DNA from 2 places in the Streptomyces sp. NPDC039736 genome. Region 2 is predicted to be linked to the other one. Evidence: riboswitches for the same ligand, from Rfam matches in the RefSeq annotation. Region 2 holds a riboswitch; the other holds the start of a gene.
What was found. A riboswitch is a leader RNA that binds a small molecule or an ion and turns the genes downstream of it on or off. The one in region 2 is predicted to bind thiamine pyrophosphate.
Positions count from the first base shown of each region.

Region 1 (11,064 bases), on a different contig from region 2:
GGCAGACGCCCAGCTTCGGATGGCGGTCCAGGGCGTCGAAGTACGGGCCGAAGTCCCAGGTCCGCGAGCACAGCGAGAAACCCTGCCCGGCCGTCGACTCCAGCAGGAGGCACGGGTCGTCGTCGTGGGTCAGCTCCTCCAGCAGCGGCAGCAGGCGCGCGCGCACCTGCGCGAGGGCGACCTCGCGGGGGCGGCCGCCGGTCGCCGAGCCGGTGTGCACGACGACGCCCAGCGCGCCGATCGCCCGGGCCCGGCGCAGCGAGTGCCGCAGCGACTCCACGGACCTCTCGACGGTGGCCTCGGTGTGCGAGCCGAAGTTGATCAGGTACGGGGCGTGGACGTACGCCGGTATGCGCTCGGCGGCGCAGGCCGCCCGGAACAACTCGTCCTGCGCCGGATTCCCGGCCGGGGTCGCCCAGCCGCGCGGGTTGGCCACGAAGACCTGCACGGCCTCCGCGCCCATCGCGCGGGCGTACGGCAGGCCGGTGGAGGCGAGTCCGCCGGCGACCGGGACGTGGCCGCCGACCGGGTTGCGGGAGGCCGGGGGGCCGGCGGGGAACGGGGAGGGGGTGTCTGCGGTGCTCATCGCCGTCCAGGATGCCGCACCCCGGGGACGCCCCCTCCCGGGGCGTCCCGCCGCAGGCGGCGCCGGCGCTAGAGGATCTTCGTCGTGATGGTGATCGTGCTGCCCTCGGGGGCCTCCTGGCCGCCCTGCACGGACTGCTTCTCGATCACCTTGCTGAAGGAGAGGATCGGCCGGTCCACCTCGACCTGGAAGCCCGCACCCGTCAGGACGCGGGTCGCCTCGTCGGCGTGCTTGCCGGTCACGTCCGGCACCTGGATCATCCGCGGCCCCTTGGAGACCGTCAGGGTGACCTTCTCGCCCTGGCCCAGCCGGGTCCCGGCGGGCACCGACTGGCGGGCCACCCGGCCCGCCGGAGCGGGGGAGTTGATCTGCTCGGCGGCGACCTCGACCCTCAGGCCGAGCCCTTCGAGGGTGCTGGTGGCCTCCTCGACGCCGCGTCCGGTCACGGTCGGCATGTCCACCGGCGCGCCCTTGCTGACCACCAGGGCGACCGCGGAGTCGGGGGAGCGTCCGGTGCCCGCCTGCGGGTCCGTGCCGATCACCGCGCCCAGCGGGACGTCCTCGCTGAACGCCCTGGTCACCACGCCCGGCGCGAGCCCCGCCTCCTTGAGCTCCTGCCTGGCCTTCGCCAGCGGCACCCTCCTGAGGTCGGGCACCTTCACGATCTCCGGACCGCGCGAGACCACCAGCGTCACCGCGTTGCCGCTGCGGATGCGCTCGCCGGGCGCCGGGTCGCTGTCCATGACGGAGCCCCGCGCGACGGTGTCGCTGAACTTCCGCTCCACGTCCTTCACGTCGAGCCCGGCGGCGTCCAGCCTCGTACGGGCGTCCTGCTCGGTCTTGCTGAGCAGCGGCGGGACCTCGGTGAACTGTCCGGAGTTGATGTACCAGACCCCCGCGCCCACCCCCAGCGCCAGCAGTACGGCCGTGACCAGCGAGATCAGCGTGCGGCGCGACGGTGCGGAGCGCCGCCGGCCCTGCCGGGCGGGCGGCTCGGGCTCCTGCGGCAGCGGCCGCACCAGCCGACTGGTGTGCTGCCGCTCGTCCGGCAGGGCCTGCGGCAGGACGTTCGTGTGCTCCGGGGCCTGGGCGGGGGTGCGCGGAATGACGCTGGTGCGCTCCTCGGGCCCGGTGGGCACGCTCTCCCTGGCCTGCGGCGGTACGGCGTCGAGCTGTGCGTCGGTGAGGGAGCCGCGGGCGGCGTGCGCCTGCCCCAGCAGCGCCACCGCGTCGTACGGGCGGGCCTGCGGGTCGCGGGCGGTGGCGCTCGCCACCAGCTCGTCCAGCTCCGGCGCCAGCCCCGGCACGGCGGCCGACGGCGGCGGCACGTCCTCGTTGAGGTGCTGGTAGAGCACCTGCGCGGGGGTGCCGCCGGCGTGCGGCTTGGCGCCGGTGAGCATCTCGTACAGGACGACGCCGCACGCGTACACGTCCGCGCGGGTGTCGGCGGTGCCGTGCTCGATCTGCTCGGGCGCCAGGTAGGAGACCGTGCCGAGGACGGACCCGGTGGTGCTGGTGACCGTGTCCACGGCGCGCACCAGACCGAAGTCGGCGACCTTCACCCGGCCGTCGTCCCCTATCAGGACGTTCTCCGGCTTCATGTCGCGGTGCACGAACCCGGCCCGGTGCGCCGCGCCCAGAGCCGCCAGCACCGGCTCCAGGATGTCGAGCGCCGCCCGGGGCTGGAGCGCGCCGCGCTCGCGCAGCACGTCGCGCAGGGTGCAGCCCGCGACGTACTCCATCGCCAGGTAGACGTAGTCGCCGTCGGTGCCCTGGTCGAAGACGCCGACCACGTTGGGGTGCGCGAGGCGGGCCACCGACTTGGCCTCGCGGATGAACCGTTCGACGAAGGCGGCGTCGGAGGCCAGCGCGAGGTGCATCACCTTGAGGGCGAGCTCGCGGTCGAGGCGGGTGTCCACGGCCCGGTAGACCGTGGCCATCCCGCCGACGGCGATGCGTGCCTCGACGAGGTAGCGGCCGTCGAGCAGCTGCCCGACGAGGGGGTCCTGGAGGGTCGTGTCCACGCAGGGAGTCTACGAGCCGGTAGGGGCGGGGCGGACGGGAGCGTACGGGGTGCGGCCGTACTGAGGCCGACCTGTGACAGGGGCGGACCCGCCCCCGCCGCCGTCACGGGCCGCCTCCTGCCACGGACCACGGAACGCCCCCGCCACGGGCCGGCCCTCAGAACGCCGGCCGCTCCGGGTCCAGCCGGGCCAGGCCCGACTTCGGGGACGACGCCTGCGCGAAGTGCCGGCGCGGGATGCGGCCCGCGCGGTGGGCCAGCCGTCCCGCCGCCACCCCGTGCCGCATCGCCTCCGCCATCAGCACCGGCTCCTGCGCCCGCGTCACCGCCGAGGCGAGCATCACCCCGGCGCACCCCAGCTCCATCGCCAGCACGGCGTCCGAGGCCGTTCCCGCGCCCGCGTCGAGGATCACCGGCACCCGGGCCCGGTCCACGATCAGCTCGAAGTTGTGCGGGTTGCGGATGCCGAGTCCGGAGCCGATGGGGGAGCCCAGCGGCATCACCGCCGCGCAGCCCACGTCCTCCAGCTTGCGCGCCAGCACCGGGTCGTCGTTGGTGTACGGCAGGACGGTGAAGCCGTCGTCGACGAGGGTCTCCGCCGCGTCCAGCAGCTCGACCGGGTCGGGCAGCAGGGTGCGCTCGTCCGCGATGACCTCCAGCTTCACCCAGTCGGTCCCCAGCGCCTCCCGCGCCAGGCGCGCGGTGAGCACCGCCTCACCGGCCGTGTAGCAGCCCGCCGTGTTCGGCAGCACCCGGATGTTCAGCCTGTCGAGCACGGACAGCACCGAGCCCTGCACGGACGCGTCCAGGCGGCGCATCGCCACCGTCGTCAGCTCGGTCCCCGACGCGATCAGCGAGCGCTCCAGGACGTCGAGGCTGGGCGCCCCGCCCGTGCCCATGATCAGGCGGGACGAGAAGGAGACGCCGCCCAGCGTGAAGAGGTCGTCGGCCATGGCGGTCAGCCCCCCTGGACCGCGGTGAGGACCTCGACCCGGTCGCCGTCGCCGAGGGCGGTGTCGGCCCACCGGGTGCGCGGCACCACGGTCTCGTTGAGGGCCGCGGCCACGCCGGCGGGCGCACGCGTGAGGGCGGCGACCAGGTCGTCGAGGGTGGTGCCGGGCGGGACCGCGCGCCCCTCGCCGTTCACGGACACGTTCACCGTGGTGCTCATGCGGGCTGCTCCTGTCGTACGGGAAGGGATGCGGCGGGGGCGAACCGGCGCGGGCTGAAGGCGCGTGCCTCGTCGGGCAGTTTCCCGGTGGTCAGCACGGTGGCCAGCACGTCGCCCGTCACCGGTGTCAGCAGCACCCCGTTGCGGTGGTGCCCGGTGGCGAGCACCAGGCCCGGCAGCAGGGTGGGCCCCAGCAGCGGTGCGTTGTCGGGGGAGCCGGGGCGCAGTCCGGCCCTGGTCTCGGTGAGGGGGAGTTCGGTGATGCCGGGGACGAGTTCGTGGGCGTCGCGCAGCAGCTCGTACACCCCGCCCGCCGTCACCGTGGTGTCCCAGCCGAGTTCCTCGCTGGTGGCGCCGACGACGAGTTCGCCGTTCGCGCGGGGCACCAGGTAGACCTGGCTGCCGCGCACCACCGCGCGCACGGTGCGGCTCAGGAACGGGGCGTACGCAGGCGGCACGGTGAGCCGCAGCACCTGTCCCTTGACCGGGCGCACCGGCGGCAGCGCCTCCTCGGGCACCCCGGCGAGCCGCCCGCTGAACGAGCCCGCGGCCAGCACCACCTGGTCGGCGGCGATCCGCGTGCCGTCGGCGAGGAGCGCGCCCGCGGCCCGTTCCCGTACCACCGTCAGCCGTTCGGCGCGGGTGCGGTGCAGGACCACTCCGGCGCGCCCGCAGGCCGTCAGGAGGGCCGCGGCGAGGCGTCGCGGGTCGATCTGGTGGTCGCCGTCCACCCGCAGCCCCCCGCGCACGCCGGGCGCCAGCATCGGTTCCAGGCGGCGGCACTCGCGTCCGGTCAGCCACTCCGACTCCAGCCCCGACTGCCGTTGCAGGGCGTGCAGTTCGCGCAGGTGGGCGCGGTCGTCGGCGTCCAGGGCGACGGCCAGGGTGCCGCACGCGCGGTAACCGGTGTCCTGCCCGCTCGCCTCCTGGAGCTCCGCGACGAAGTCCGGATAGCGGCGCGCGGAGGCGAGGTTGAGGCCGAGCAGGGTCTGTTCGCCGTAGTGCAGTTCGGTGACGGCGGCCAGCATCCCGGCGGCCACCTGGGCCGCGCCGCCGCCCGGTTCGGGGTCGGCCAGGGCGGTCCGCAGGCCCCGCTGGGCGGCCCGCCAGGCCGTCACCAGGCCGATGATCCCGCCCCCGACCACCAGGACGTCGTACGGCTTTTCCGCAGAGGTGCGCATGGGCGTCCAGCCCCTCCCTTCGCCGGCATGACCCGGATCAGGTTCGTACGGTCGGAGGCCTGGTCAGCCTCCCTCTCAGCCCGGTCCGCCGGGCTCCCGTGAGTGCTTGTACGGTGACCAGACTAACCCCGGGTTCAACGGACTGTGAGGTGCCTCCCGTGCCCCGCTCGCTCGACGGACTGCTGCTGGCCCCGGTCGCCGACCAGGCGCCCGGACAGGTCGGCGCCCGCACCCGGTTCGCCTACCACGAGCGGGACGGCCGGATCTGGGCCGAGTACGCGGGCGGCGACGTCGTGCGCGGGCATCTCGTGGGCACGCGCGAGGGCGACCGGCTCGACTTCCGTTACGTACAGCTGGGGCACGACGGGACGACCTCGTCCGGACGGTGCCGCTCGCAGGTCGTGCTCCTGGCCGACGGCCGCGTTCGGCTGGAGGAGAGCTGGGCATGGGAATCCCAGGACGGCAGCGGCACGAGCGTCGTCGAGGAGATTCCGGGCGGCGGGGAGGCCTGCGCGCGGGCCAACATTCCTGACGGCTCGTCAGAAACTTAAGGTGGACGCGTGAGCGAGCAGAAGCACATCGTCGTCGTCGGCGCGGGCATGGCCGGAGTGCAGACCGCCGTCGCCCTGCGCGAGCAGGGTTTCGCCGGTCCGCTCACCGTGCTCGGAGCCGAACCCCATCCGCCGTACGACCGGCCGCCGCTGTCCAAGGCGGTGCTGCTCGGCAAGGCCGACGGCTCCGCCTTCGAGGTCGACTTCGAGGCGCTCGGCGTCGAACTGCGCCTGGGCTGCGAGGCGGTCGCCCTGCGCCCGGACGACCACGAGGTCGACACCCTGACGGGACCGGTTCCCTACGACCTGCTGGTGATCGCCACGGGGGCCGACCCGGTCACGCTGCCCGGCTCCCTCGGCGTCCCCGGAGTGCACCTGCTGAGGACGCTCGACGACGCCCGGCGGCTGCGTCCGGTGCTGGACGCGCAGAGCGACGTGGTGGTCGTCGGCGCCGGCTGGATCGGCGCGGAGTTCACCACCGCCGCCCGCGAGGCCGGCTGTCCGGTCACCGTCGTGGAGGCCGCCGACCGGCCGCTCGCCGGCACGATGCCCGCCGAGATCGCCGTCCCGATGGCCGCCTGGTACGCCGAGGGCGGCGCCGAACTGATCACCGGCGCACAGGTGGCCTCGGTGGAGCCGGGCGCGGTGCTGCTGGCCGACGGCCGCCTCCTCCCCGCCGACGCCGTGGTCGTCGGCATCGGGGCCAGACCCACGACGGGCTGGCTGGCCGGCTCCGGCGTGCGGCTCGGCGACGACGGATCGATCACCGCGGACGAGCACCTGCGCACCTCCGTGCCCGACGTGTACGCCGTCGGCGACTGCGCCTCCTTCCCCTCGCGCCGCTACGCTGCGCGCCTGCTCGTGCACCACTGGGACAACGCCCTCCAAGGCCCGCGCACCGTCGCGGCGCACATCACGGGCGGCACGCCGGCGCCCTACGACCCGGTGCCCTACTTCTGGTCCGAGCAGTTCGGCCGCTTCGTGCAGTACGTCGGCCACCACGCGGACGCCGACGAGATGATCTGGCGCGGCGACCCCGCCACCCCCTCCTGGTCGGTGTGCTGGCTGCGCGGCGGGGCCCTGGTCGCGCTCCTCGCGGTCGGCCGCCCGCGCGACCTCGCCCAGGGGCGCAAGCTGGTCGAGACGGGCGCGGCACTGGACCCGGTGCGGGCCGCCGACCCGGCCGTACCCCTGAAGTCGGCGGTCCGGACGCCGTAGCCGGGCGCCCGGCTACGGCCGTGCGGATGCCGTGGCCGGGTGCCCGGGCCGTACGGAGTCCGTCGCGCGGACCGGCCCCGGGTGCCGGTTGCCGGTCCCGGATGGCACGCTTGTCCTGTGACCGAGATTGACGCAAAGATCGACGCCCTCGTCCCCGCCTGGCTCTACCTCCCCGACATCGCGGAGATGCTCGACCTGGAGGTGACGAAGGTGCGGCAGCTGGTGAAGGACGGCCAGCTCATCGCCGTACGACGCGGTGAGAACCGTTCGCTCCAGGTGCCCGCCCCCTTCATCGACGGCGACAAGATTGTCAAGGGCCTGCCCGGGCTGCTGACGGTCCTGAAGGACGACGGCTTCTCCGACGAGGAGATGCTGGAGTGGCTCTTCACCGCCGACCCGACCCTGCCCGGCACCCCCGCGCAGGCGCTGAGCGAGAATCGCGGCACGGAGGTGAAGCGCCGCGCCCAGGCGCTCGCCCTCTGACCCGCCGGAGGTGGAGCGGCGCACCCGAGCGCCGCTCGCCCCCGGCACGCCGCACCACACCACGGCGGTGCGCGGCCCGCCCCGGCGGACCGCGCACCCGCCGCCGACGACCGGGGCCCGCCCCCGGCACCACCACGGGGGGAACCGCACCATGCCCACGCCCAGCGAGCAGCTCGCCGACGCCCGGCTCTACCTGTGCACGGACGCCCGCAAGGAGCGCGGCGACCTGCCCGCCTTCCTCGACGCCGTGCTCTCCTCCGGTGTCGACATCGTCCAGCTCCGCGACAAGGGCATGGAGGCCGGCGAGGAGCTGGAGCACCTCGCCGTCCTCGCCGACGCCTGCCGCAGGCACGGCAAGCTCCTCGCCGTGAACGACCGCGCCGACGTGGCGCACGCCATCGGCAGCGACGTCCTCCACCTGGGCCAGGGCGACCTCCCGGTGCCCGCCGCCCGCGCCGTCCTCGGCTCCCGTAGCGAGGACGTCCTGATCGGCCGCTCCACGCACGCCGTCTCCGAGGTCGACGCGGCCGTCGCGGAGAGCGGCGTCGACTACTTCTGCACGGGTCCCTGCTGGCCCACCCCCACCAAGCCCGGCCGCCACGCCCCCGGCCTCGACCTGGTGCGTTACGCGGCCTCCCTCGGCCAGGCGCGCCCCTGGTTCGCCATCGGCGGCATCGACGCCCACAACCTGGACGAGGTGCTGGCCGCCGGGGCCCGCCGGGTCGTGGTCGTCCGTGCGTTGACCGAGGCGACGGACCCGGCCGCCGCGGCCGCCGGGCTGGCCAAGAGGATCAGGTCATACGACCAGTGAGCGCATAGGTCACGCCGGACAACTGTCCGAAGGGTGGACAAGAAACCGGCATAACGGACCTTTGCCTCCTGGGTGGTTGGGTCTGCGCCGCCCTGCTGGCTAATCTCTCGGCATGGCCCTTGGCACAGCTTCCACCAGATCGGATCGCGCGCTTACGGTGCGTGAACTGCTGGAGACCGGAAAGACGTCGTTTTCCTTCGAATTCTCGGCCCGCAGAACCGAGAAGGGCGAGCAGAACCTCTGGAACGCCCTGCGCCGGGTCGAGGCAGTGCGCCCCAGTTTCGTCTCCGTGACCTACGGGGCGGGCGGCTCCACCCGCGAGGGCACCGTCAAGGCCACCCAGAAGATCGCCTCCGACTCCACGCTCACGCCCGTCGCGCACCTCACCGCGGTCGACCACTCGGTCGCCGAGCTGCGCAACATGGTGGGCCAGTTCGCCGACGCGGGCATCCGCAACATCCTCGCGGTGCGCGGCGACCCGCCGGGCGACCCGATGGGGGAGTGGATCAAGCACCCGGAAGGCGTCACGTACGCGTCCGAACTCGTGGAGCTCATCAAGGAGTCCGGCGACTTCTGCGTCGGCGTCGCCGCATTCCCGGAGATGCACCCGCGCTCGGAGAACTGGGACTCCGACATCCGCCACTTCGTGGAGAAGTGCCGGGCGGGCGCCGATTACGCGATCACGCAGATGTTCTTCGACCCGGAGAGCTATCTGCGGATGCGTGACCGGGTGGAAGCAGCCGGTTGCCGCACCCCGATCATCCCGGAAGTGATGCCTGTCACGCTGGTCAGGCAACTGGACAGACTTCCGCAGCTCAGCAACGCGCAATTTCCGGACGCCGTGAAAGAACGGATGCTCGCGGTCAAGGACGATCCCGCCGCTGTACGCTCCATTGGCATCGAGTTCGCCACGGAGTTCTGCGCGACGCTGCTCGCCGAAGGTGTGCCGGGAATGCACTTCATCACGCTGAACAACTCGACGGCGACGCTCGAAATCTACGAGAATCTCGGACTGCACGACCAGACGTCACTGCCGACGCGGTCGTAAGCGGTCACCACAGCTGTACTCGCGCCGCCGCGTCCACCAGGGGACGCAGCGGCCGCAGGAGAGGGGCGTACATGGGCTGGACGGTCCTCTACATCGCATTCGGCGTGGTCGCGCTGTGGCTGCTCGGCGAGGTGCTGTTGCAGTACAAGGCGCGGCTGCGCTGGCGGGTGCTCGCCTTCGCGGGCTTCGCCGTCGTGGTGGTCGGCGTGCTGCTGCCGTCCGTCCCGGTGATCGGCGCGGGCGCCATCGCCTTCGCGGTCGGCCAGACGTACGTCACCCTGTCCTTCCGGCGGGGCTTCGCCACCGGCTGGGCGATCGGCGGCAAGCCGGGTGCCAGCAAGCGCCGCCGCGGCAACGCCGACGCGCCCCCGCAGCAGCCGACGCTCCAGGTCTCCGGACTGGAGTACGGCGAGCAGGACAGCGGCGGCCCGAGCACCGGCTTCGAGGGCGTGCCCGGATACGACCGGGGCCACGGCGCCCCGCAGCAGGGACAGGCCGCCCCGCACCAGGGACACGGCGCACCGCCCCAGGGGCAGCCCGCCCCGCACCAGGGACACGGCGCGCCCCAGCACGACGACCCGCAGCCCCCCGTCTTCGAGCCGCAGCCGATGCCCGACGAGACCGGCCGGTACGGGATCTACGACACCTCTGCGTCCTTCTCCGCCCCCGCGCCGCAGCCGCAGGGCCACGACGGCTTCGGCGGCGGCTCCTACCCCGCCTACGACCCGCAGGGCGCCGGCGCCGCCCACGCCGCCGCGGACACCGGGAGCGCCGGGGTGTACGCCTACGACACCGGGCAGCAGCAGTACGCCGCCTACTCCGACCCGTACATCGGCCCCCAGTCCTACGGCGGCGCCGACTACGACTCCTACGGCGGCCAGCAGCAGCTCTACCCCGGCCCCTACGAGGGCTACCCGGGCGAGACCCCGCCCGGCGGGGTGTGGGTCCCGCAGCAGCGCGACGGCGAGCAGCCGTTCGCCCCCGAGGCCCCGCAGCAGCCCGCCGGACACCCCAACGGCCACGACACGGGCGCGAACGGCCAGTACCGCTACTGAAGCACGCGTACGCGGCGGCACCGGGCCCCGTACGCGCGGGGGCCCGGACTTCCGTGAGAAGTCCGGGCCCCCGCGCGTGCTCCGCTGCTACTGCGAGCCCCGGAAGCCGTCCCCCTCGACGATCAGCCCGGCGACCAGCGCGCCCGACATCCCGGCGTGCGCGAGCCCGCCGCCGGGGTGGGCCCAGCCGCCCGCCGCGTACAGGCCCGGCAGCCGGGGGGAGTTGGACCGCACGAGGTGCGTCCCCGAGGCGCCCGCCAGCGCGGGCGCGGGCAGGTCGCCCGCGGGCGCGCCGGTCCGCGCGGCGATGTCCCGGGGGGTGTGGACCTCGCGCCACAGCACGCGGCCGGCCAGCCCCGTGACCGCCCGGGACGCCTGCGCCACCATGGCGTCCGCCCAGGCCTCGGCCGACGCACGGGTCCAGTCCGCACGGTCCAGGGACGGGGCCGCGGCCGTCAGGACGACGGTCTCGTGCGCGTCGTCGGGGCGCAGGGCGGGATCGTCGGGGCGCATGACCCACACGGTGGGCGACTCCGGGGCTCCCGCGCCCTCGAAGACGGTGCGCAGCTCGGCCGCCCGGTCGGCGGAGTGCACCACCGTGCGGTGGGCCGCCCGCAGGTCGCGCGCGCCGGACAGGGCCAGGCAGACCGTCACCCGGCCCGCGCCCGCCGCCTCCGGACCGGGCTGGAAGTCGCCCTCGCCGTACAGCTCGTGCCCCTCCCGGGCGCCGTCGGGGCGGCCGTGCACCAGTGCGTCGAGGGTCCGCGGGTGGACGGCCGCGACCACGTGGTCGGCCGCCGCCCGGGTGCCGTCCGCCAGCTCCACGCCCGCGGCCCGCCCGTCCCGCACGGTGACCGCGACGACCTCCGCGCCGAAGACGAACTCGACCCGGCGGGCCAGGCAGCGCGCGTGCACGGCGTCCGCCAGCGCCCGCATG
Region 1 is NZ_JBVIUQ010000005.1:364,157-375,220, reverse strand. It holds gene ACZ56L_RS18335 (deoxyribonuclease IV) at 1-586, opposite strand, end outside; gene pknB (Stk1 family PASTA domain-containing Ser/Thr kinase) at 655-2,610, opposite strand; gene ACZ56L_RS18325 (thiazole synthase) at 2,768-3,562, opposite strand; gene thiS (sulfur carrier protein ThiS) at 3,568-3,768, opposite strand; gene thiO (glycine oxidase ThiO) at 3,777-4,961, opposite strand; TPP riboswitch at 4,959-5,071, opposite strand; gene ACZ56L_RS18310 (avidin-fold protein) at 5,120-5,512, shown strand; gene ACZ56L_RS18305 (NAD(P)/FAD-dependent oxidoreductase) at 5,561-6,730, shown strand; gene ACZ56L_RS18300 (Rv2175c family DNA-binding protein) at 6,848-7,213, shown strand; gene thiE (thiamine phosphate synthase) at 7,365-8,024, shown strand; gene metF (methylenetetrahydrofolate reductase [NAD(P)H]) at 8,137-9,072, shown strand; gene ACZ56L_RS18285 (hypothetical protein) at 9,144-10,127, shown strand; gene ACZ56L_RS18280 (phytoene desaturase family protein) at 10,215-11,064, opposite strand, start outside.
Region 1: linked by a shared signal. The riboswitch ahead of thiO (glycine oxidase ThiO) and the one ahead of thiD (bifunctional hydroxymethylpyrimidine kinase/phosphomethylpyrimidine kinase) in region 2 are both predicted to bind thiamine pyrophosphate.

Region 2 (11,064 bases):
GAAGATCCAGAGTCAAAAGAGAACGGAGAAATTCGGTCGTTCTTCCTGCCGATCAGCCCAAGTTCCGCAAATTTTTTGGCAGATATGGGCTACGTGGAGATGAACGGTGAGGATGTGCCGCACGGGAGGGAGGGCGTGTGGCGGGGCTGTGCGCGCCTCCCGAGGGGCCGGAACGGGTCGATCACGCATCGTAGGCACGTATGTCCGAAAGTAGTCATGCGGTGCCGTGCGGAGATCGAAAGATGATCACCGGGGCAACCTCAACGCCCCGCCTTCCGTCCGGAGTTGTCCGGCCGTGGAACGCCCTCGGCCGGGCCCGCGCCCTCCGGCCGGGGAACCGCGACCGGTACCGGTCACGCCACGAGCGGCATCGGTCATGCCGCGACCGGCACCGGGCGCGCCGTACCCGGCACCGGTCACGCCGTGCCCGTCACGCGCCGCCTGGCATGCGGGCGCTGAGGGTGCGGACCACCGGGATCAGGACCTTCTCGCGCCAGTTCTTGCTGGACTCGGCGTACGGGCCGACGCCGTCCGCGGTCGAGGAGCCGTCCACCTCGAACGCGTAGGGACCCTGGTGGCAGACCAGTCCGGAGGAGCGCTTCGTGAAGCAGCCCGTCGGCCCGAGCGAGGCTTTGAAGTCCTTGAACGGCTCGGCCCCCTTGGCGCTGGACCTGGTGCCGTTCTTCACCTCGTACGCGAGGTCCTCCGCGTACTCCTCGGCGACGAGAGCGGGGTCGGCGAGGCCCTGGAAGACGATGGTGATCCTGCTGTTCTGCTTGCTCTCGTACGTGCTCGGAAGCCCGAACTCGGTCTCGCAGCCGCCCTTGGGCACCTCTCCCGTGGTTCCGGGGGCGGGCTTGGCGAGGGGGTTGAAGTTGAGGACGGATACCTTGATCGGGTCCCGCTGGAAGTCCTTCGCCTGCGGCAGAATCGCGCGGATCTCCTCCTCCCGGAGCACCTCGCAGGCGTCCGGCCACTGGGCCAGCGGCAGCGAACCCCCCTTCGGGGCCTGCGCGTCGAGCCGTGGCCCGGAGGGCTTCGCCGTGCCGAACTCCAGCGCCGGCGGCGGTTCCTCGGAGCAGCCCGCCAGGAGGACGGCGGCGGCTGCGGCGGCAAGAACGGCTCGACCCGGACTGATGGCTGCCGACATGTCCAACTCCGTTTCCCGGAGGAACAGTTCTCCTCCGGCTGGTGTGCGCCGAGGATTCCCCCAGGGGGCGGAGGTCACCGGTTCCGGCCCTCATTGTGGCGGTGTGCGTGCCGCCCTGCGCCGGAATCCGGGCATGCGTGATGTGATCCTGACAACAAGTGGCGGGACCGGTGCCCCGGGACGGGTGAGCGCCGGGCGTGGCGGGTACCCGGTTGCCGGAGCCCGCGGGCCCGCCCGGTCCCCGGGTCCGCACGGCCCGCGAGGCCCGCGGACGTCAAGCGACCGGTGAAGGAGCCCTCCCATGCCTCTCGCCGCATTCCTCGGCCGTTTCCCCGTCACCGCCCCCGGTACCGGCGCCGCGATCTCCGCCGACCCGGACGACGAGGCGTACGTACCGCCCCCGCTGGCCGGCCTGTTCGCGGAGCTGGCCGGTGCGACGCTGGCCGGCGGGCTGCTGCGCGTCCACACCCCGGCGTCGTCCCGGCAGGCGTACCTCGCGTGCACGCGGCTCGTCCCGGACGTCGAGGAGCGGTTCTACCCCTTCGCCTTCGACTGGCAGGGCAGGGAGTTCGCCCTGGACATCGCCCTCGACGTGCGGGAGCCGGACGGGGAAGCGGACCGGCCCGTCCTCGTCGTCGACCCCGGCAGCGGCACCGGCCTGGCCACGGGACTCGGCCTGGACGGCTGGCTCACCGCCGCGGCCGACGAGGACGCCGAACCCGATCCGTTCGCGCGGCAGGCGTACGCCCACTGGTGCGAGGCCGTGCCCGAGGCGGGGGCCCCCGCGTTCGACCAGGTCGTCGGCTACCGCATTCCCCTCTTCCTGGACGGCGAGGACGACGTGCGCAACCAGGAACTCCGCGACCGGGCCGAGTACTTCGACACCTGCACGGAGCTCGCCCTCCTCGCCCGGCGGCTGCCGCCCGGAAGCGGACTGAGCAGTCCGGTCACCCGCCCGCCCCGCCCGCGCGACCGGACCGCGGAAGCGCCGGACGCCGACTGAGGAACGGCCTCCGCGCGGTCCGCCGCCCGCTCCGGGCACACCGCGCCGACGTCCGTGCCGGGACCGCCCTCACCCGGCACCGGTTCGGTGACGGGAGCGGTGCCCGCGGCCCACCGCGAGGGTGGTGAGCGCGGCCACCGCGAAGGACAGCAGCGAGGCGCTCATCCAGGGCTGGACGGTGAGGCCCACCGCGCCCTGCAACCAGGCCCAGGCGTCGGACCAGCCCGCGATGCCCGTCGGGGCGATGAGCTGGTAGGTGGCGAAGCCGAGGGCCCAGGGCAGCAGCATGACCCAGCGGGTCGGGGCCTGTTCGGAGACGTCCCAGTCGCGGTGCCCGCCGAGCACGAAGAAGTCCACGACCAGCACGGCGAACATCGGGATGAAGACCGCGCCGATCAGATAGAGGAAGCCGGCGAAGCTGTCCATGTCCACCAGGAGCGCGAGACCGGTGGCCAGGGCGCCGCTGATCAGGCACAGGACGCGCCGGTCCGCCCGGGGCAGCAGGTTCTGCGCGGAGACGGCGGTGGAGTAGACGTTGGCGAAGGACTGGTCGACCTCGCGCAGCACCAGGACGCCGAAGCAGACCACGCCGACACCGGTGGCCGTGAAGGGGTCGAAGACCTTGTACGGGTCCGTGCTGTCGAACGCGATCATGGCGAGCGCGGCCACACCGAGGACCGAGCCCGCGATGCCCGCGAGGGTCTGGCCGACCACCAGGCCGCCGAACGCCTCCTTCTCGCTGCGGGAGTGCCGCGCGTAGTCGGCGACCAGCGGCAGCCAGGAGATCGACACGGCGATCACGCTGTCGGTGGCGAACCAGAAGTCCTTCCACGAGCCGCCCTCCATCGGGACGCCGCGCCCGGCCAGGTCCCACCCCAGGTAGAGGATGGCCAGGACCACGGCGACGGTCACGTAACGGCGGATGACGCGCAGCGCGCCCAGTGGGCGGAGCGTGAGCGCGGTGGTGACCGCGCCCGCCACGAGGACGTACAGCCAGCCGGGCCCCGGCTCGCCGAAGACCTGGCGGGCCAGGATCTTCAGCCCCGTGGAGATGACGACCAGTTCGAAGACGGCCCAGCCCACCATCTGCAGCACGTTGAGGACGGTCGGCAGATACGACGCCTTCGCCCCGAACAGGCCGCGCAGCAGCACCATCGAGGGCGCGCCGGTGCGGGCCCCGGTGACGGCGGCGAGGCCGAGGGCGAAGGTGCCGATCAGGGTGCCGACGACGGACGCGGTGACGGCGGCGGCGAACGACAGGGTCGGCCTGCCGGTGCCCAGGGGGTCGAGGACGACCAGCACACCGCTGAAGCCGAGCAGGCTCACGCCCAGGTTGGCCCAGAAGGTCCCCTGGTCCCAGCCGGACAGGACCCTGGGCGTGGGCTGGTCCAGGGTGAGCGGAGCCTCGTTGGCCGGGGCCGTGCCCGGGGCGGGTCCGGTGCTCGTCGTCACTTCGCGGGCTCCGCGGCCGGGGCGGGCGAGAGGTCGAAGGGCCAGGACTCGACGCGCCAGGCGGCGTCCCAGAACATCCACTCCCAGGCGGACGCGGTGGTGAAGGCGGTGCGCATCCGGGCGCGGGTCGCCGGGTCGGCCTGGCCGGCGAGCCGGTCGACGATGCTCCGGGCCTTCGCGGTGGCGGCCTCGAACTCGTCGTCGGCGTACGTGCCGATCCAGTCGCCGTACGGGTGGGCGGCGAGGTCGCCGGCGTGTTCGAGGAGTGCCCGGCCCACCTCGGCGTAGATCCAGAAGCAGGGCAGGACGGCGGCGGCCAGCTCGGCGTAGCCCTGGGTGTGGGCCACGGAGAGCAGGTAGGAGGTGTACCCGGTGCAGGTGGGGGAGGGCGTCCAGGCGTCCACGTCGACGACGTTGCTCTGGTGCAGGGAGCTCTCGACGACGATGGCGTCGTGCGCGTGCTGCGCGAAGAACGCGATGTCCTCGGGCAGGTCCGCCTTCGCGGCGGCGCCGGCCAGCGCGCGGGCGTAGTCGCGCAGGTAGTGGGCGTCCTGGGCGAGGTAGTAGACGAACTTGTCCCGGTCCAGGGTGCCGTCGCCGAGGCCGGTGACGAAGGGCAGTTCGTCGATGGCCGCGCGTATCTCGGCGATGGCGGCCCAGAGTTCGTCGCAGAAGGGGGTGGGCGTCGTGGGCATGGGGATCAGCTCCAGTACTGGTGGAAGTGGTGGACGGGGCCGTGGCCGTGGCCGACGCGCAGGGTGTCGGCCGCGCGCAGGGCTCCGGTCAGGTACTCCTTCGCGGCGCGGACGGCGGTGTGCCAGTCGTCGTGCTGCGGGCGGAGGGCGGCGATCGCGGCGGACAGGGTGCAGCCGGTGCCGTGGGTGTTGCGCGTGGTGACGCGGGGTGCGGAGATCTCGGTGACGCGGTCGCCGGCGGCGAGCACGTCGACGGACTCGGTGTCGTGGGTGTGGTGGCCGCCCTTGAGGAGGACGCGCCGGGCGCCGGCGGCCAGGAGGGCGCGGGCCTGCTCGACGGCTTCGGCACGGCTGTGCGCGGCGGCGGTGCCGAGGAGGTCGCCGGCCTCGGGAAGGTTGGGGGTGATCAGGTCGGCGAGGGGCAGCAGGCGGTCGCGCAGCACCGCCACGGCGTCCGTCTCCAGGAGCCGGTGGCCGCTGGTCGACACCATCACGGGATCGAGGACGACGTACCGGGGCCGGTGGCGCTCCAGGGCGTCCGCGACGGCCGAGGTGACGGCGGCGTCGGCCAGCATCCCGATCTTGACCGAGTCCACCGCGATGTCCGCGAAGAGCGTGTCGAGCTGCTCGGTGACGAACTCCGGGGGAAGGGTGTGGATGCCGGTGACGCCTCGGGTGTTCTGCGCGGTCAGGGCCGTCAGGACCGCTGTCCCGTAGGCGCCGTTGGCGGAGAACGCCTTCAGGTCGGCCTGGATGCCGGCGCCCCCGGAGGGGTCGCTGGCGGCGATGGTGAGGGCGATGGGCGGGGTGGTCACAGGACGAACTCCTGGCTCGGGACAGGGACAGGGAAGGGGTAAGGGGCCGCGGCCACGGGGTCGCGCTGCCCGCATGGCCGTGCCGCGCTCCGGGAGGGCGGTCGCCGGGGAGCCGTGCCGATTCCGCCGACGGCCACGCAGGGCCGACGGGCGTTCCCGCACCATGCGGGCGGGGCGGCGTCGGGCATGGGAGCGGGGGGAGTCCCCCCGCGCGCGGGCGAGGGCTGTTCAGCGGGCGGAGCTCACGCCACCGCTCACCGCACGGCCCGTCGACACCCGTGCTCTCAGCCCGGGTTGACGGACCCGGCCGCCCGCATCAGGAGAGCCGCAGACCGCGGCGACGCGATCACGTCCGCCGGGGCGTCGGAGGACACAGCGGGGCCGTATCGGCCAGGTACGGAGACAGGAGCCATCGTCAACACCCTTCCTACGCCGGCATTACCCGGTCCAGGTTCATGCGGTCGGCGAAAAGGGGAGCGATGAACTCCCGTCCGCCCTCTCAGCCCGGCTGCTCCCGAGCTCCCGCGGTGGTCGCTACGCAATGTACCTCCCCCGCGAACGGGAGTTCGCACGCGGGGCACCGGCCCGGCCGCCCCGTTCGCCGTCCGGCCGACGGCGGACGGCGCAGACCGCGCAGTCGGCGCAGACCGCAGAGACGGCGCGGACCGCGGACCGCACAGCCGCCGCGGACCGCAGAGCCGGCGCAAGGATCAAGAATCCGTGAAGACAGCCGCCCTGACCGGCAAGAACGCGCCAGGAACGCCGGCCGCCGCCCGAGCCGTACCGATGCTGGGCGCACTCGCGTCGAAGGAGCACGTCCATGTCCGCCAGCCCCCTGTCCCCCTGCTCCGTGGAGCATCCGCCCCCGGGCCGCGCCGAGAGCTCTCCCGGTGCGCGAGCGGCGGGGAGCGCCCAGGCGGACCCCGGTTCCCGCCACAAGCTGACCGCCGTCACCGGCCTCGCCGCGCTGTCCCTCGACGCGATGGCGTCGGTGGCGTACGGGCCCGAGGCGATCGTCCTGGTGCTGGCCGCGGCGGGCGGTCACGGACTCGGGTTCACGCTTCCCGTCACGCTGGGCATCGCCGTGCTGCTCGCCGTGCTGGTCGCTTCGTACCGGCAGGTCATCGCCGCCTTTCCGGACGGCGGCGGCAGTTACGCGGTGGCGAGGGCCCACCTCGGCGCCCGTACGAGCCTGCTGGCCGCCGCGTCCCTCGTCCTGGACTACGTCCTGAACGTGGCCGTCGCCGTGACCGCCGGGGTCGCCGCCCTCACCTCCGCGTTCCCCGCCCTGCACGAGGAGCGGCTGTGGCTGTGTCTGGCCGTGCTCGTCCTGGTCACCGCCGTGAACCTGCGGGGCATCGTCGACTCCGCCCGGGCGTTCATCGTCCCCGCGGCGGTCTTCGTCTGCTCGATCCTGACCATGATCGTGGCGGGGCTGACGCGGGACGCCCCGGTCTCCGTCGCGGCGTCGGCGGGCCACGCCTCCGTGCTCGGCGACGACGCCACCGCCGTCGGCGCGCTCCTGCTGCTGAAGGCCTTCGCGTCCGGCTGCTCGGCCCTCACCGGTGTCGAGGCCATCGCCAACGCCGTCCCCTCCTTCCGCGCACCGGCCGCCCGCCGCGCCCAGCGCACCGAGGTCGCCCTCGGGGCGCTGCTCGGCGTGATGCTGATCGGCCTGGCCGTCCTCATCTCGCGCTTCGGCCTCCAGCCCGTGGCGGGCGTCACCGTCCTCGCCCAGCTCGCGGACGCCTCCCTCGGCCACAACTGGGCCTTCTACCTGGTCCAGTTCGCGACCGTCGCCCTGCTCGCGCTGTCCGCCAACACCTCCTTCGGCGGGCTCCCCGTACTCCTCGAGCTCCTCGCCCGCGACCACTGCCTCCCGCACGTCTTCGGCCTCAAGGCCGACCGGCAGGTCCGCCGGCACGGCGTGCTCACCCTCGCCGTCGTCTCCGCCGTCCTCCTGGTCCTGTCCGGCGGCGACACCAACACCCTCGTGCCGCTCTTCGCGATCGGCGTGTTCATCGGCTTCACCGTCGCGCAGGGCGGGATGGTCCTGCACTGGCGGAAGGTCCGCGGGCCGCGCTGGGCCGGGAAGGCGGCGCTCAACGGGCTGGGCGCCCTGCTGACCGGCGTCAGCGCGGTCGTCGTCACGGCGACGAAGTTCCACGACGGCGCCTGGCTGATCGTCGTCGCCCTGCCGCTGCTGACGGCGCTCTTCGCACGGGTGCGCCGTGCGTACGAGGAGATCGGCGCGCGCCTGGAGGTCGGCCGCGTTCCCCGCGCCCCTCGCCGCGCCCGGTCCGTGGTGCTCGTTCCGGTCTCCTCGCTGTCCCGGCTCACGGGCGAGGCGCTCGGCGCCGCGGTGTCCCTCGGCGACGAGGTGCACGCGGTCACCGTGTGCCACCCCGACGCCGAGGACCGCGCCCGCACCGAGGCCCTGGAACGCGACTGGGCCCGCTGGAACCCCGGCGTCCCCCTGGTCACGCTGACCTCCGAGCGCCGTACGGTCGGGCGGCCGGTCGCCTCGTACGCGAAGAAGCTCGGCAGCGCGGAGCCCGGGACCCGCGTCACCGTGCTCATCCCCGAGGCCGAACCCGCGCACTTCTGGCAGCGGCTCCTGCACAACCAGCGCGGCGCGGTCGTCGCCCACGCCGTCCGCAGGGACACCGACGCGGCCGTCTGCCGCCTGCGCCTGCGCCTCGACTGACCAGAGGCGCCCGGACGACGGGAACCCGCCCGCTGCGGGGCCCGGCCTGCGGTCTGGCACAATCCTCGGACGCCGGCCGAGCGGGGGGAACAGTGGCGCGACACTTCCGGGGCCTGAGCCCCCGGTCCTGGCTGATCCTCGTGGTCTTCACCGCGACCCTGCTGCTCCTGGTGGGACTGCCGAACTCCGCGGTGCGGGAGGAACGTTCCTCCCGCGATGGTGCGGATGCCGGGGGCGGGTCCGCGCCCGCCGTCGCGCCGCGTCCCGACCGGAAGCTCGCCGGCGGGGCGACGGCCAGGCTGTCGCGGTGCGGCCTGCGGGGGGACGTGCGCCCCGCCGCGCGCGGTGCCGGGGAGCGGTCGGGGGAGCCCGCGCTGACCGTGCTCTCGTGGACCACGAACGGTCCCGAACCCACGGCCGCCGCCGGCCGGGCCGGCGCGGACGTGTCGCTGACGGTGTTCGCCGCCCTGCGTGCCGGGGAGCGGCCGCTGCGGACGGCGGCTCCGCTCTTCGCGGGCCGGGGCACGGTGGACGTGGTCGCACCGTTCGGGTCGGGTCTCAGCGCCTCGGCGGACGGCCTGACCGCGACGGTCGTCCAGGAGGGACCGGACGCCGCACCGGCCGAACCCCCCGCCTCCGGAGTGCACCGACTCGCCCCGGGCGAGCGCCTGTTGCTGAAAGTGGACGTGCCCGCCGAGGCCGTGTGCCCCGGCCGCACCCCCCTCGACGTGATCGCCTGCTCGGCCGAGGACGCCGACGCCCCCGCCGAGGCATGCCCGTCCCTCCTGCTCACCTTCACCGACCCCGGCTTACGCGCCCACCGTGCGAAGGGGTCCGCCCGGCCGCCCCGCACGTTCAGCGACCGCCTGGTCGCCGTCCTGCCGGACCCCTCCGAGGGCCTCGCGCGGACGTAGGCGGGGCCGGTCCGCGTGCGGGACGACGGGCCCCGGGGGAGGGCGGTTCAGCGGATTCCCGCGCGCCGCAGGCGTCGTCCCAGATCCGCGGCGGCCTCGGCGAGCAGTTCGCCGACGTGTGCGGCGTCGGCGTCGGTGACCTGGTCGACGGGCATGGAACAGCTCATCGCGTCCGTCGCGGGAATCCGGTACGGGACCACCGCGGCGACGCACCGCACGCCGAGTCCGCCCTCCTCGGTCTCGGCGCCGTAGCCGCGCTCCCGGGTCAGGGCGCACTCGGCGTGGAGCGCTTCGACCGAGGTGATCGTGTTCGGGGTCAGCGCCGTCAGCGGGCCGCGCAGGACGGCCTCGATCTCCTCGTGCGTCAGCTCGGCGAGCAGCGCCTTGCCGAGGGCGGTGGCATGCGCGGGGAGGGTCCGGCCGACGCGGGACACCAGGTGGGTGGACCTGACCGACTCGCGCGTCTCCAGGTACACCACCTCCGCGCCGTCGCGGCGCGCGTAGTGCGCGGTGAACCCGCTCTTCTCGCGGACCAGTTCGAGCGCCTCCGTCGCGTACGGGATCACCGGGTCCCGGTCGAGGTACGCCGTGCCGCAGATCAGCGCCCTGACCCCGAGCCGGTAGCGCCCGGAGTGGGCGTCCGCCTCCAGCCACCCGGCGTCGAGCAGGGTGCGGAGCAGGCCGTGCAGGCTCGACCGGGGAAAGCCGGTGCGCGTCTGCACGTCGGACAGCGACAGCCAGGCGCCGTTGGCCGCGAAGGTCTCCAGCAGCTCGATGGCGCGGCGCGCCGATTTGACCCCCGCCGGTTCGACGGCCGTCTCGCCCGCCGGGGTTCTCGCCTTCTGCGGCACAGGATGCTCCTCCAGCCAGCCGTTGACACGTACGTCACGCCACATTAACGTCCCGGGACAGTATTCGGGTCCATGAATACTGCTCACGATAGCAGACGCAGTTCACATACATGAATCGTGTGAACGCCTCCCGACGAAAGAGCGGCAACGTGATGGCGCAACCACCCCCGGAACTCGACGGCCTGCTCGCCTTTCCCCTCACCCCCTTCACCCGCGACCTGGACCTGGACCTGGACGCCTTCGCCGAAACGGTCGAGGGGCACGTCGCAGGCGGCGCCGGAGCCCTGTTCATCGCCTGCGGGACGGGGGAGTTCAGCGCGCTGACGGCCGACGAGCACGCCGCCCTCCTGCGCAGGGCGCGCGAGGTGGTTGCCGGCCGGGTGCCGGTCTGGGCGGGGGCCGGCGGCGGCGCGGCGACGGCCAGGGCCGGGGTCCTGGCGGCTCAGGAGGGCAATGCCGACGGCGTCCTGCTCCTGCCGCCGTACCTCGTGTCGGGGCCGCCGTCCGGCCTCGTCGACCACGTGCGGTACGCGGTGCGCGACACCGGCGTCCCGGTCGTCGTCTACCACCGCTCCAACGGCGCGTTCACCCCCGCCTCGGCGGTGGAGCTGCTCGACCTCCCGTCCGTGGTCGGCCTCAAGGACGGGGTCGGCGACGTCGAGCTGATGTCCCGGATCGTCACCTCGATCCGCAGCTCGGGCGCGCCGCGGGCCGACGACTTCCTGTTCTTCAACGGACTGCCGACGGCCGAGGTCTCCGCCCGCGCGTACAAGGCGATCGGGGTGCCCCGCTACTCGTCGGCGGTGCACTGCTTCGCGCCGCGGATCGCGGTCCGCTTCCACGGCGCGCTCGCGGCCGGGGACGACACGGTCGTCGAGGCGCTGCTGGCCGGGTTCTACCTGCCGCTGGTGGCGCTGCGGGACGAAACCCCCGGTTTCGCGGTCTCCCTGGTGAAGGCCGCCGCACGACTGCGCGGCGACCGGGTCGGCGGCGTACGGCCACCGCTCGTGGAACCGGGGGAGCGACAGATCGAGCGGCTCGAAAGGATCGTCCAGGACGGCCACGCGCTGCTCGCCGCCCTGGACGGGGACGGGGCGCGCCGATGAAGATCGTCGACGTGGTCCTGACCCCCGTCGCCTTCCGCGACCCGCCACTGCTCAACGCGATGGGCGTGCACGAGCCGTACGCCCTGCGCAGCGTGGTCGAACTGCGCTGCGAGGACGGCGTGGTCGGGCTCGGCGAGTCCTACGGCGACCTCGCCTTCCTCGACCAGATCAGGAAGGTGGCGCCGGAGCTGACCGGGCGCGACGTGTTCGACCTGCCCGGCCTGCGCCGCACCGTGGCACGGACCCTGGGCGGGGCGGTGTTCGCCGACGAACACGGCCTGACCGGCGGCTTCTCGGTGAGCAAGACCGTCGCCAGCGTGTACGCGCTGTTCGAGGTCGCCGCCCTGGACGCCCAGGGACGCCGTCTGGGC
Region 2 is NZ_JBVIUQ010000007.1:185,431-196,494, forward strand. It holds gene ACZ56L_RS22850 (hypothetical protein) at 431-1,150, opposite strand; gene ACZ56L_RS22855 (hypothetical protein) at 1,452-2,153, shown strand; gene ACZ56L_RS22860 (purine-cytosine permease family protein) at 2,223-3,605, opposite strand; gene tenA (thiaminase II) at 3,602-4,300, opposite strand; gene thiD (bifunctional hydroxymethylpyrimidine kinase/phosphomethylpyrimidine kinase) at 4,306-5,115, opposite strand; TPP riboswitch at 5,522-5,651, opposite strand; gene ACZ56L_RS22875 (APC family permease) at 5,936-7,822, shown strand; gene ACZ56L_RS22880 (hypothetical protein) at 7,915-8,736, shown strand; gene ACZ56L_RS22885 (IclR family transcriptional regulator) at 8,784-9,587, opposite strand; gene ACZ56L_RS22890 (5-dehydro-4-deoxyglucarate dehydratase) at 9,740-10,693, shown strand; gene ACZ56L_RS22895 (glucarate dehydratase family protein) at 10,690-11,064, shown strand, end outside.